2 regions of the Porticoccus sp. GXU_MW_L64 genome follow, and region 1 is predicted to be linked to the other one. Evidence: predicted binding sites of a transcription regulator. Region 1 holds the regulator's gene; the other holds the start of a gene.
The links. The regulator FliA, encoded in region 1, starts transcription of late flagellar genes. The targets are predictions, from matches to a motif close to TAAAGTTATNNNNNNNNCGGCCGATANCC.

Region 1 (4,413 bases):
GGCACCACTGGACAGCGGTGTGGAAAACTGTTGGTCGGCTTCGATGACGCGCCTCAGTGCACGCCTTCAGGAAAGTGGCAACCAGATCATTAACAACGGTGGCTGTGTGGCCCTGGTGGGGCCTACAGGTGTGGGTAAAACCACATCGGTTGCAAAACTGGCGGCGCGCTTTGCCCTGAAACATGGCCGTCAGCAGGTGGCGCTGATTACCACCGACTGCTACCGCATTGGTGGCCAGGAGCAGATTTATACTTTTGGTCGTATCCTCGGTGTACCGGTGCGCCTGGCCACCAACCGCGATGAACTCAGCGAGGCCATCGCCGAGTTTGCCGACCGCCGCCTGGTGATGATCGACACCGCCGGCATGGGTCAGCGGGACATGGAGCTGATGAAGCAGTTTAAAACCCTGCAGGGGGCGGCGCCGGATATGCAGATATACCTGACTCTGTCGGCCACCTCGCAGTTGCCGATTCTCGACGAAGTGGTGCGCAAATTTGGGGTGCCCAACCTGGCCGGCGCCATTGTCACCAAGGTGGACGAAACCGCCAGCCTGGGGCCGGTGCTCTCTGCCCTGGTGCGCCACCGCCTGCCCGCGGCCTATGTGGGTAATGGCCAGCGGGTGCCGGAAGATATTCAGCTTGCCCGCGCCGCTACAATGGTGAAAGATGCTCAACAGTTGATGGAAACCTGTGATATGGACGTTGGCGAGTGGCAACAGCCGTTCGATCAAGGTTATAACAGCCACAATAACCCGGTGGGAGGCCAGGCAGTGAATGCTGGAGTCGCATGAAAATCAAAACCCTGAAGACTCATCCCCTGAAAAAAGGGACCAAGCCAGCGGCCTGCGTTCCATGAGTCGCCAGGGGCCGGTCAAGGTCATTGCCGTTACTGGTGCCAAGGGCGGTGTGGGTAAAACCAATGTCTCGGTCAACCTGGCGGCCTGCTTTGCGGAGCTGGGCAATCAGGTGATGCTGATGGACGCCGACCTGGGCCTCGCCAATGTGGATGTGCTGCTGGGGCTGCACGCCAATTACGACCTGCGCCATGTGATTTCCGGTGAGCGCACGCTGGAGGAAGTCATTATCGAGGGGCCTCGGGGCATTAAAATTGTGCCCGCTGCCTCTGGCGTCAGCCGCATGGCGGAACTCAGTAACGCCGAACACGTGGGGCTGATTCGCGCCTTCAGCGAGTTGGCCCTGCCGGTGGATGTGTTACTGGTAGATACCGCCGCAGGTATTAGCGACAGCGTGGTGAGCTTCTGCAAGGCCGCCCAGGAGGTGCTAGTGGTGGTGTGCGACGAGCCCACCTCCATTACCGATGCCTACGCGCTGATCAAAGTGTTAAGTCGCGACCACGGGGTAGAGCGCTTTCACATTCTTGCCAATATGGTCAAAGACAAAGTGCAGGGCGAGCAACTGTTTTCAAAAATCAGCCGGGTGGCAGAGCGTTTTCTGGATGTAAACCTGCTTTATTTGGGGGCAGTGCCCTTTGATGAACAGTTGCGCAAATCGGTACAGCGGCAAGTGGCGGTGGTGGAATCCGCGCCCCGCAGCAAGGCCAGCCGCGCCTTTCACCGGGTGGCTGAGCAGGTGAACAACTGGCCCATGCCCGATGCCGCCAGTGGCAAGCTGGAGTTTTTTGTAGAGCGCCTGCTGTACGCCAATGATTACCTCGGTGGCAACAGCGAGGGCCACGGATGAGCGGAGCGGCCGCCTACAGCGATCACTGTAAACAACAGCAAGAAGAACTGTTGCAGCAACACCTGCCCCTGGTGAGGCGTATTGCCCATCACCTGATGGCGCGCATGCCGGCGGAAGTGGATGTCAATGATCTGATCCAGGTGGGCATGATGGGTTTGCTGGAAGCGGCCAAAAACTACGCTGCATCCCAGGGAGCCAGTTTTCAAACCTATGCCAGCATCCGCATTCGCGGCGCCATGCTGGACGAGTTGCGCCGCTCCGACTGGACGCCGCGCTCGGTGCAGCGCAAGGCGCGCCAACTGGCTACCGCTACCCGCGAGGTGGAAGGTCAGCAGGGTCGCAGTGCCAGCGATACCGAAATAGCCAGCCATATGGGTATCGCTATCGATGAATACCACGGCATGTTGCGCGACACCGCCTCCTGCCGGGTGACCGGATTTGATGATCAGCCCCTGGGCACCGATCTGGCAGTGGACGAAGCTTCGCCACTGCAACACCTGCAAAATAGCGGTTTTAAAGAATCACTGGCGGATGCCATCGGGCAATTGCCGGAGCGGGAAAAGCTGGTGATGTCGCTGTACTACGATGAAGAATTAAACCTGAGAGAAATCGGCGAAGTACTGGGAGTGAGCGAATCCCGGGTGTGCCAGATCCACAGCCAGGCGCTGACCCGTTTGCGCTCCCGCATGGGGGAGTGGACACAGGGGTAACGCCACCGCTTAGGAGGCCCCATGATCGACCGAGTATCCATTCCTTCCGCACCGGGCATTCGTCCATCCAAACCGGTAATTAAAGATGGCGACCGCCGCCGTCGCGAACCACCCCCGCAGCACAAAAAGCCCAAACCGCCACCCGATGACAAGAATGATAATGGCGGTACTCCACATATTGATGAGTACGTTTGACAGTAGCCCGGGTTGTTTCCCTGCTACCTCGGTTGTGCTTGATAAGCATGGTGGCGGTGGTGGTACCATGGGCCGAAACCGTAGAGTGGAAGTGATTATGAGCGAGCACGACAAAACCCTGGAGCAGGCCAACCGCGAAGCCATGCGCGCTGCAGTAGAGTCCATGGGCATGGTATGCGTGCCCACTATTGCCAATGTGCCGTTGCCTCACACCAGCATTGCCCCCGCGCCCAGTGAAGAAGAAGTCAGCAACGATTACCGCTCCGCCGGTGTATTAATGCGCCGCCTGGCAGATACGGTGATTCAGTGGCGCAACCAGTTACCTCAAGACCAGCAGCCGGCAATTCTGGCGGTGCTCAATGGCGGTATTCAGATTAACGTACTGAGGCTGGCCCAGGAGAGCTTTCACGGCATTCGCATCGAAGGTACCATCAACGGCAGCCCTTGCATGCTGCTGTCTCACCAGTCCAGCGTGCAGTTGCTGTGTTATGTGGAAAAGGTAGAGAAGGAAGAATTTCGCCGCCGCATCGGTTTTATTATCGATGGAGAAGAGGAAGAGGTGTAAGCATTGCGGGCTAACATATTCGTTGCATGTCATCCTGAGCGTAGCGAAGGATCTCAAGGCTGAACACGATTCCGAGATTCCTCGCTTCGCTCAGAATGACAGAAAATCAAGAGAGGTGGTTTTGAAAACTCAACAACAATGGTTTGAGCAATACGCGGAAAGCCATCAGCACCCCACCAATAAGCGCATCCACAATATTGCGGTGCCCGCTATTTATTGGTCGATTACCGCGTTGCTGTGGTCGGTGTCGGTATTTGGTATCAGTCTGGCATTTATTGTTGTGATCCCGGCACTGGCGTTTTACGGGAAATTATCCAGGCCGGTGTTGGCGCGTATGCTGTTGTTTACCCTGTTGTGCTGGGGGTTGTGCGCGTTGATTGATGCTTCTCTGGGGTGGTTGTGGCAACTGGCGCTGGCGGTATTTGTCATTGCCTGGGTTGCCCAGTTTATCGGCCACCATGTTGAGGGGAAGCGCCCTTCGTTTTTTACCGATCTGGCTTTTTTATTGATTGGCCCGGCATGGATATTTATGGGCAGCCCCGGCCTTGAGAGAAAGCTCTGATGCTAAAAATGAAATCGGAATGTGAACGCTGCCAAAAATCACTGCCGCCAGATTCTCAAGAAGCGATGATTTGTTCATTTGAATTCGGGAAAGCTATATTGGTCGACTTTTTTAAGGAGTAGTATCCGTCATCCTGAGCGTAGCGAAGGATCTCATGGTTGTTTAAATAACGAGATTCTTCGCTACGCTCAGAATGACATGTGGGATTACTTCTCAATCCCCAGTAAATCAAACATAAACCCGTAAACCAGCGCCGTTTCGTGCAGTCTTTTAAAGCGCCCGGATGCACCGCCGTGGCCCGCTTCCAGGTCGGTTTTAAACAGCAGGCGGTTGTTGTCGGTTTTTAATTCCCGCAGTTTGGCTACCCATTTCATCGGCTCGAAATATTGCACCTGTGAATCGTGCAGGCCGGTGGTAATGAGCATATTGGGGTAGTCCTGCGCTTTCACCTGGTCGTAGGGGGAATAGGACAGCATATAGTCGTAGCTGTCTTTGTTGTTGGGGTTGCCCCATTCGCCGTATTCGTTGGTGGTAAGGGGGATACTTTCGTCCAGCATGGTAGTGACTACGTCCACAAATGGGACCCCGGCGTGCATACCTTGATACAGCATGCCGTCCATGTTGGCCACCGCGCCCATCAGCAAGCCGCCGGCGCTGGCGCCCTGGGCAATAACTTTGTCT
Region 2 (4,413 bases), on a different contig from region 1:
TTTTCCTCTCTGTGTTTTGAGTCGTTCAGTAATAGGACGGGCTGACACTATTGGTTTTGGAACAAATAGGCAAGGGATTATGTAGTTTTTGGAACACTGGAATGGTTATTTGTGAGTTTTTGCATTCTGGTTCTGCGAATGTGGTGGTAACTGGATGGAGGTTGCCGCGGTCGCTGCGCTCCCTCGCAATGACGGGGGTATCTCGGTCATTGCGAGGCCGAAGGCCGCGGCAATCTTGACCGGTGTGGCAGAGGGCTTTGTGAATGTGATGGTAGCTGGATGGAGATTGCTTCGCTCCGCTCGCAATGACGGGGAGCAGCGCAATGACGCTATTATTTCCCGGCGGTGGCAAACTGCCGTTGCACAATATGCTGAATCAGCGCTTCCTGGGCGGCGGTTTCTTCTTCGGTGAAGTTGATGCGCAGGTGGAAGGCGTGTTCCGGGTTGTCGGCGTTGATTTCGCAGGCAACCACTTCGCCGTTGATCACCAGGTGGGTGTTGGCGGGTTTGAGGGTGATATTGAGTCGCAGTTTCTGGCCCATCGACAGGCGTTCGTCGCCATTGAAGGCGATGCCGCAGCCGCTGATGTTGACTTGGGTTTCCCGTTGCCGGGTTTCGATCACTTCCCGCTCGTCGTCAATGATTTCGTCGCTAAGCACTTCGACTTTCTGGTTGAGCAGCCCCAGCACTTTGGCGGTGGTGGGGTCTTCCCGCCACAGCACATTGATCAAGCCGTTCAGCTCTCGATCTATCTTGGCCAGCACATGAGCGGCGGTAATGCCTACGTCCTGAGCTTCGCTGGCGGTGTTGTTGGCGGCATCGTCCAGCAGGCTGTAGCTCAGGCCAATGGTGTCGTTGATGCGAAAGTAGCGGCGGCGTTCGGTTTTACTCACGGTGATCTCGTATATTTTTTCCGTAGGGTGGATTTACAGCAGGTCTTCCAGGGCAGTAATGTCTTCCTGGCTGATACCGTCGTCTATCTGCAGGCTCTGTATAAAGCTGTTGGCGCCTTGTTGCAGGGTTTTCAGGTCTTTGCTGACATTGCTGTCCAGCCCCTGACGAATAATCAGTTCCACCCGGCGGTTTTGGGCGCGATTGCTCGAACTGTCGTTTTTGGCAACGGGTTTGGTGTCGCCGTAGCCGGTTACCCGGAAGCGCTTGTGGTCCACCACGCGGTTTTTCTGCAGTTCGTGATTCACAGACAGTGCTCGCGCGGTGGATAAATCCCAGTTGGAGCGGAACTGGCGGGTGGCGATGGGTATGTTGTCGGTGTGGCCCTCTACGGCAATCTTGCCCCCCACGTCTTTCAGCAGGAAGCGTATTTTGTCCAGTACCGGCACAAAGGCGGGGTTGATGGTGGCGGAACCGGAGGGGAAGGAGCCCTGCTCCAAAATGCGAATGGTGATGTTGCGCCCGGCGTTGTTGACTTCCACTTTGCCCGCCTTGATTTCTTCATCCAGGGCTTTGGCAATGCGTTTGGCATCGTTTTCGGTTTGTTGAATCAATTTTTTCAGTTGTTCGATCAGGGCTTTGCGGGCGTCTTCGATTTTCTTTTCTTCTTCGCTGAGTTCTTCTTTTGGAGCCTGCTGGTCGCCGCCTTCTCCTTCGCCCTGGCCTTCCCCTTTGTCGCCTTTGTCTATTTCACCCTCGCCTTTGCCTTTTTCTGCTTCGCCCTGTTCTTTGGTGCGGGTGTCCAGGGTGTTGCGGTTGGAATCCACGGTTTTTTGTCGCACCACGTTTTCCACGGTGGGGTCGTCCGGGCGGGCGGGGCTGAATTCACGGGCGATAATGCTGGTGCCTTTGGGGATGTCTTTGACGTTGACTTCGTTCTGTACGCCAAAGGCGTCTTTCATGGAGCCGGCCACCTGTTTGTACTTTTGTACGTCCAGCTCAGAAAAGGACAGCAGCAGTACAAAGAAGCACATCAGCAGCGACATCAAGTCGGCAAAGGTGGCTAGCCAGGCGGGTAGGCCTGCGGGGGCTTCTTCTTCCTGCTGTTCGAATTCGATCATGCGAGCCTGCCTCTAAGCCGCACTTTCTTCGGCTTCGATTTCCCGCTTGGAGGGATCGAGGTAGGCTTTCAGGGTGGATTCAATCACCCGTGGATTCTGCCCTTCCTGAATGCCCATCACTCCGTCGATGCACATGGCCATCACCCGGCCTTCTTCGGTTTTGCGCAGGGTGAGTTTGTCGGCGATGGGGCTGGCAAACATGTTGGCGATCATGGCGCCGTAGAGGGTGGTGAGCAGCGCCACCGCCATGGCGGGGCCGATGGCTTTGGGGTCGTCCATGTTGCCGAGCATTTTTACCAGGCCGATCAGGGTGCCGATCATGCCCATGGCCGGGGCCACATCAGCGGTGGCTACAAAAACTTTGGCGCCCCAGGTGTGACGGTCGATGGTTTGCTGCATTTCTTTCAGCATCACGGTTCTTACCAGGTTGGCATCGTGGCCATCCACCAGCATTTTGATGCCGTCGTCGAGAAACTTGTTGCTGATCTCCTGGCCATCCAGGGCAATGAGGCCTTCTTTGCGGGCAATTTTTGCCAGCTCAACAATTTGCGGGATCAGTTCTTCCGGTTTTTCCAGCTTGAAGATAAAGGCGCGCATGGCCACTTTGAAGGCCATCAGGTATTCCTTGAGATTGAACTTCATCAGCACCACAAGGGTGGTGCCCACCGCCACAATCAGAATGGATGCGGTATCCACAAAGGCCATGATGTCGGCGTCTTCACCGGCCAGCATTGCCGCGATAATGGTTGCTGTGGCGCCCAAAAGTCCGAGCAGGGTTGCCAGATCCACAGAATTCTCCTTATTTTTAGTAAAACCCTGAAACCCAAGGGTCTTCGTTAGAGCCGATGTATAGCGGTTGAGCGATGGTAACAAAACCGGTTTGACAGCCACCACAGTCACGGCTGCAATTTGAGCAACAGTCAACGAAACACGATTTATGTACTGTTTATCGTCTCACCGAGGGATAACTTTAGTGGCCGTGCAGTCATAATATGTTGTGCAAAAAGTAGCCAGCAGCGTAGAGATGAGAAAAACTCCGTGATAGTCTCTGCGCTGTTTTATGTCCTCTGTTTGTAAGGAAAAACGATGAAAATTCTGGTAGCGGTAAAGCGCGTGATTGACTACAACGTCAAGGCCCGTGCCAAACCTGATGGTTCGGCGGTGGATCTGGCCAATGTAAAAATGGCCATTAACCCATTTTGTGAAATTGCGGTGGAAGAAGCGGTGCGCCTGAAAGAGAAGGGCATTGCCACGGAAGTTATTGCTGTTTCCATTGGCCCGCAACAATCTCAGGAGCAGATTCGCACCTCTCTGGCTCTGGGAGCTGATCGCGGTATTCTGATTCAAACAGACGCCGAACTGGAGCCCCTGGCGGTAGCCAAGTGCCTGAAAGCGGTTGTCGACAAAGAACAGCCGGATATGGTGTTGATGGGCAAGCAGGCCATCGACGGCGACAACAACCAGACCGGCCAGATGCTGGCGGCCCTCAGCGGTTATCCGCAAGGCACCTTTGCCAGTGAAGTGGTGGTAGCTGATGGCGCTGTGGAGGTGACCCGGGAAGTAGACGGCGGTTTGCAAACCCTGAAGCTCGATCTGCCCGCCATTGTGACCACCGATTTGCGCCTTAACGAGCCCCGTTATGCGTCGTTGCCCAATATTATGAAAGCCAAGAGCAAGCCCATGGATACCACCAGCCCGGACGATCTGGGGGTGGATGTTACGCCTCGCACCAAGCTGCTGAAAGTGGCGCCCCCCGCCCAGCGAGAGGCCGGTGTGAAGGTGGCAGATGTGGCAGAGCTGTTGGATAAACTGAAAAACGAGGCGAAGGTGATCTGAACATGAGCATACTTGTAATTGCCGAGCACGATAACAACACACTGAACCCCGCCACTCTGAATGCAGTGGCAGCGGCTCAGGCCATTGGTGGTGATATTGAAATTCTGGTGGCTGGCAGCAGTTGTGATGCTGTGGCTCAGCAGGCCGCTCAGGTGGCTTCTGTGGCCAAGGTGCGGGTTGCAGACAATAGCGCCTACGAGCACCAGCTGGCGGAAAATGTAGCCCCACTGGTGGCGCAACTGGTGGAGGGCTCTGATTACAGTCATGTGTTGGCTGCGGCCACCACCACCGGTAAAAATCTGGTGCCCCGCGCTGCCGCGCTGTTGGATATGCAGGCCATTTCCGACATCAGCGCCGTAGACAGTGCGGATACCTTCCAGCGCCCCATTTACGCGGGCAATATTATCGCCACGGTGCAGAGCAGCGATGCGGTAAAACTGCTGACGGTACGCGGCACCGCTTTTGACCCGGCGGATGCCAGCGGCGGCAGCGCAGCGGTGGAAGCGGTTGATGCCAGCCACGACAGCGGTCTGTCCAGCTTTGTGCGCGAAGATGTGGCGGAGAG

Region 2: the regulator FliA is predicted to act here: its motif matches at 2,957-2,985, upstream of pomA (flagellar motor protein PomA).

The regions. Positions count from the first base shown of each region.
Region 1 is NZ_JBRKJK010000011.1:9,475-13,887, reverse strand. It holds gene flhF (flagellar biosynthesis protein FlhF) at 1-790, shown strand, start outside; gene ACVBEJ_RS10165 (MinD/ParA family protein) at 852-1,700, shown strand; gene ACVBEJ_RS10160 (RNA polymerase sigma factor FliA) at 1,697-2,410, shown strand; gene ACVBEJ_RS10155 (hypothetical protein) at 2,432-2,605, shown strand; gene ACVBEJ_RS10150 (hypothetical protein) at 2,673-3,170, shown strand; gene ACVBEJ_RS10145 (Mpo1 family 2-hydroxy fatty acid dioxygenase) at 3,292-3,732, shown strand; gene ACVBEJ_RS10140 (DUF1272 domain-containing protein) at 3,732-3,854, shown strand; gene ACVBEJ_RS10135 (S9 family peptidase) at 3,939-4,413, opposite strand, start outside.
Region 2 is NZ_JBRKJK010000009.1:58,598-63,010, reverse strand. It holds gene ACVBEJ_RS08930 (PilZ domain-containing protein) at 333-893, opposite strand; gene ACVBEJ_RS08925 (flagellar motor protein MotB) at 927-2,012, opposite strand; gene pomA (flagellar motor protein PomA) at 2,025-2,801, opposite strand; gene ACVBEJ_RS08915 (electron transfer flavoprotein subunit beta/FixA family protein) at 3,099-3,848, shown strand; gene ACVBEJ_RS08910 (electron transfer flavoprotein subunit alpha/FixB family protein) at 3,851-4,413, shown strand, end outside.